DNA from 2 places in the Paenibacillus sp. Marseille-Q7038 genome. Region 2 is predicted to be linked to the other one. Evidence: riboswitches for the same ligand, from Rfam matches in the RefSeq annotation. Region 2 holds a riboswitch; the other holds the start of a gene.
What was found. A riboswitch is a leader RNA that binds a small molecule or an ion and turns the genes downstream of it on or off. The one in region 2 is predicted to bind FMN.

Region 1: linked by a shared signal. The riboswitch ahead of ACWPWY_RS10525 (DMT family transporter) and the one ahead of ribD (bifunctional diaminohydroxyphosphoribosylaminopyrimidine deaminase/5-amino-6-(5-phosphoribosylamino)uracil reductase RibD) in region 2 are both predicted to bind FMN.

What each region holds. Positions count from the first base shown of each region.
Region 1 is NZ_CBCOOM010000001.1:2,227,136-2,229,604, reverse strand. Features, by position in the region: gene ACWPWY_RS10530 (amidase) at 1-180, opposite strand, end outside; gene ACWPWY_RS10525 (DMT family transporter) at 284-1,234, opposite strand; FMN riboswitch at 1,369-1,513, opposite strand; gene ACWPWY_RS10520 (amino acid permease) at 1,946-2,469, shown strand, end outside.
Region 2 is NZ_CBCOOM010000001.1:2,479,424-2,481,892, reverse strand. Features, by position in the region: gene ACWPWY_RS11780 (nucleoside 2-deoxyribosyltransferase) at 1-374, shown strand, start outside; gene ACWPWY_RS11775 (peptidylprolyl isomerase) at 529-969, shown strand; FMN riboswitch at 1,098-1,263, shown strand; gene ribD (bifunctional diaminohydroxyphosphoribosylaminopyrimidine deaminase/5-amino-6-(5-phosphoribosylamino)uracil reductase RibD) at 1,508-2,469, shown strand, end outside.

The DNA of each region.
Region 1 (2,469 bases), 250 kb from region 2:
GACTTTTGCAGCTTCTTTCAAAGCCTCTTCATATCTTGTATGTACTACGGCATTTACTTTCGTATTTTGTTTTTCAACTTGCTCTATCGCTGTTCGAACTAACTCGGCAGGTGAAATTTGCTGATCTCTGATGAGCTCAGCAAGCCCTACAGCATCGTAGGAAGTGTACTGGTTATTCATGTCAATCATCCTTTCTAATTATGATTTTAACATACGCAAGAGCTTTGTCGTTATCTCGAACATAAAAAAGCCATGTCTATAAGACATGGCAGGGTTAACCTATTTAAGTGGTTGAAAGTTTGTTCTGATTCGACTGTTGCTGACGCGTCAGAATAAAGAGAACGGACCATATAAAGATAAAGCCTACGAGCTGGGCTAGTGTAATCATTTCACCAAAAGCAAGCCAGTTTACAATGATACCTGTCATCGGAAAACTGAGTTCGGCGAGTGTAGCCATAGAGGCTTTCGTTGATGATAAACCTTTATAGTACAGAAGCAGACTCAGCAGTCCCGGCAGTAAAGCTTGTGCGAGAAGATTTACAATAATACTGGTAAGCGCAGGACCCGCTTGAGGAAGGTTGGTTACTCCACCTTCGATCCATGTCATACCAACAAGCAAAGGAATTGCGAATACATACCGAATTGATGTGACGGTACTATATTGGATCTGACCAAGGAGCAGACGGCCCATCACTGTAGATCCGCCCCATAGTACAGCTGCTAAGAGTGACAAAAGACTGCCGATTTTAAGCCATTCGGTTCCTCCGCCAAAGGGTAAGTGAAATCCAAAGGTAAGGAGGTAGGTACCGATAATCGCAACGATAAATAAAGCGCCAAATTTTTGTGGTAATGTTTCTTTTAAAATCAATTTCGCTAAAAGAATAGCAAAGATAGGTTGCATTTTTTGCAGCAAGATTACTGCATTTAAGTCACCGTTTGTCAGTGCCATCGTGAAGATAACAGACGCAAGCGCAGATCCACCCCATGAAATAAATAACATAGCAAGGTAATGCTTCAGCTTCAAGTTTTTAAGTTCATGACGATTCTTCCAAAGGATAGGACCAGCGACAAGACATACGAGTAAATGTTCTACGAGAACAACTTGCATCGAAGTCAGGTGTTCTAATAAGTTGATACGAAATAGGGGGCTTATTCCCCATAGAGCTGCCCCAAGGGCAACCAGCCAAAAACCAGTTGAACTCGAATTTCTTTTTGCATGGGTAGTGTTTTCCATCATCAAACTCCTCCATCGAAATTTGAAAATGGTATCTTCAGTGAACAAAACCCCTATCATTTCAGCATTTTGCATGCCAAAAACAATAGGGGTTGATCAAACAAACATGCGAAATAACACGGCACGTTGCGATATTTGATCTTCTCTCATCCGGACTGTACCGTCGGCCTTGGAATTTCACCAAATCAGTCAATCTTCTATAATAAGAAAATTGAGTCGCGGGCTTCGCTAAAAAGCGTCACCGCCGGTTGGGAATTTCACCCTACCCCGAAGATCCATTATTCAATTAGTTGATATATTTTAGTAAGTAAATGAGTTGTTGTAACTCTGTAGGTGTTATCATAATACAGGAAGCGCTATCACAGCAAGTGTTTTTTTATAGATTCTTATACTTACTAATATCTACTATTGAAATCAGTTAAGTACTCATCAAATTGGTACGTATCATTAGCTTGAATTATTCTGAATTTCATTGTACACAGGAAATGATAATTTTGTGCGTTGATATGGATCTGTTACGTACCCATACAAGTCTTTTTATGTTAATAATAGCGTAATACTAGTGAAAATGGGATATTGAGTAAGTGGAGTATGATAATTTGATTAATCATTTAAATATTCATTGACAGAGTCAACCCATATTTAGATAATAAAACAGCATTACTATGAAACTACATAATAGTAGGGCAACTTACATCTAGGAGTGACTTTATGGATTTACTACGTAAGAAACATTTTGATCCCAATCAAAAAACGGATAACAATCTAAAGAAAACACTGGGCCCTTTTGATCTGACCGTCCTTGGAATAGGGGCGATTATCGGAACGGGTGTCTTTGTCGTTACCGGGACTGCTGCCGCAGATAATGCCGGTCCGGCACTCGTTATTTCATTTGTGGTTGCTGCCCTGGTATGTATTCTTGCAGCACTTTGTTATTCTGAACTAGCTTCAACGGTAACGATATCCGGGAGTGCCTATGCATACAGTTATGCCGCCTTTGGCGAAGTGTTTGGTTGGTTAATGGGCTGGGCTCTTGTACTAGAGTACGGCTTAGCTGCTGCTTCTGTTGCGAGTGGGTGGTCAGCCTATGTGCAAGGACTATTAGCTGGTTTTCATATTCATTTGCCTGCTGCATTGTCTGGAGCATTTGATGCTGCATCAGGACAAATTGTGGATTTACCGGCCGTTATTATTATTTTACTAATTTGTTTGTTACTAACGAGAGGTGCAAAAGA
Region 2 (2,469 bases):
TCGGAGAGTTTTTCTCTCCAAGACTTGAGCAGCTAACACATCTAACCATGTATACAGCAGAGTGGGCAGATGCAGTTTACCGTAATGATGTTCATCATGTTGATTGGGCTGATGTTGTAGTAGCCGTGATTGACTATGAAGGAGAGACGGAGCTACATGGAGCAAGACATGGACATGTTGACAGTGGTACAGCCTTTGAGATTGGATATGCCATTGCTAAAGGGAAGCCTGTTATAATTGTTCATGAAAAGTCAGGTATTGTTAACTTGATGATTAGCCAAAGTTGTCATGCTTACCTAGAAACTGCTGAGGCAGTTGCTGATTATGACTTTATCCAAATGCCTAAGATGCCATTCACTGGAGATGTAATGTAAAGACACGAATGAAAAAATAGTATCTGAGTGTTCACACCATGAATCCTGACTTTACAGGTTCTATCTTTTTAATTATATGGACTATCAAAGTTGCTTTAGAGTGTTTACTCATAGTATGCTATTGGAGGCAATTTATTTTGTAGGAGGAATTACAATGGCTAAAAAAGGATATATTGTTATGGAAAATGGGGAGAAAATGGAACTTGAATTTTACCCAAATGAAGCTCCTAACACAGTAGCAAACTTTGAGAAATTGGCTAACGAGGGATTTTATGATGGAGTTATTTTCCATAGAGTAATCCCAGGCTTTGTTAGTCAAGGTGGAGACCCTACAGGTACGGGTATGGGAGGTAGTGGAACTACGATCAAATGTGAGACTGCAGGAAACCCTCATAAACATGAGGCAGGTTCTTTGTCTATGGCTCATGCAGGTAGGGATACTGGCTCCAGTCAGTTTTTCATCGTACATGAACCACAACCACATTTAGATGGTGTTCACACTGTATTTGGTAAAGTAACCTCAGGTCTTGAAACAGCCCTTAACATGAAAAATGGGGACAAGATGGTAGAGGTTAAAGTATTTGATGTTGAATAGGATCTAACCCGTAAACACCCCTGCTCAGGGGTGTTTTTTCATTTATGGAATGAATTTTTTATAGATCCTGTTGATTTTTGTAGATTACGGTGCTACTATTTCATTAAGCTTTTTACAATTTCATATCGATTTTCCTTCGGGGCAGGGCGAAATTCCCTACCGGCGGTGATGACCTCTATGGTACGTAATCGTATTATTGATCAGTCTAAGTCCGTGACCCGTTAAGCGTATGCTTACGGTGGATCTGGTGAAACTCCGGAACCGACAGTATAGTCTGGATGAGAGAAGGAATAGAAAGTACATAGACGTTATATGTTTATTTACTGGCTTTCAAATCAGTTGAGTTAGCAGAAGTTTTTCTATTTGCTATGTCTATTTATTTGACATATCTTTGATGAAGAGCTGCTTATTAGCGATTTTGATTTGTTATGCTTTTATTCGTTGTTCTCTCAGGGCCCCCGTCCGATATTATGTATCGGTTGAGGGTCTTTTTGTTTTCTAGTGTATGTAAGAGGCGCAGTGAAATGAGGTGATAAGTATGGACGTGATGAATGATGAATTCTACATGACACTTGCACTCGAAATGGCAGAAAGGGCACAGGGACAGACAGGAATTAATCCGGTTGTAGGTTGTGTTATTGTCAAAAATGGCCGAATGGTTGGTCTCGGTACTCATCTGCAAAGAGGTAAGGGCCATGCGGAAGTACATGCTCTAGAGATGGCTGGGGAAGAAGCGGAGGGTAGTACCGTTTACGTTACGTTAGAACCTTGCTCTCATTACGGTAAAACACCTCCTTGCAGTGAAAAGCTGATCAGAGCCAAGGTAAAAAAGGTGATCATAGCCTGTGAGGATCCGAATCATGAGGTTGCGGGTAAAGGAATCTCTATGCTTCGGGGCCAAGGAATTGAGGTTGAAGTAGGATTACTTCAAGACCGTGCGAGATATCTTAACGAAAAGTTTTTTAAGTATATTACGACAGGACTTCCTTTTGTAACGCTCAAGACTGCTTCCACTCTAGATGGGAAAATAGCTGCCAAAAGTGGAGATAGTAAGTGGATTTCGAATGAAAAAGCGAGGGAACATGTTCACTTGCTCCGGCATCGCCACCAAGGAATTATGGTCGGGGTAGGGACCGTAATAGCAGACAATCCCGAGTTAACTACCCGGTTAGATGTGGATGGGATAAATCCCGTGCGAATCATTATAGATTCACAGCTTCGAACCCCTCGGGACGCGAAAATAGTGCAAGACGGCCTTGCCCCCACCATACTGATTGCAACGGAGGGAGCAGATAAGGAGCGTGCTGATTATTTTGAGAAACAAGGGGTTCAGGTCATTCGCTGTGGTACAGGACCAAGGGTTGATCTCTTGGCAGCACTTCGTAAACTGAGTGAACTTGAAATTGGTTCGATCCTGCTCGAAGGCGGGGGTACATTAAACGGTGCTATGCTGGAGAACAAACTGGTGGATCGGCTCGTTATGTTCATGGCTCCCAAAAT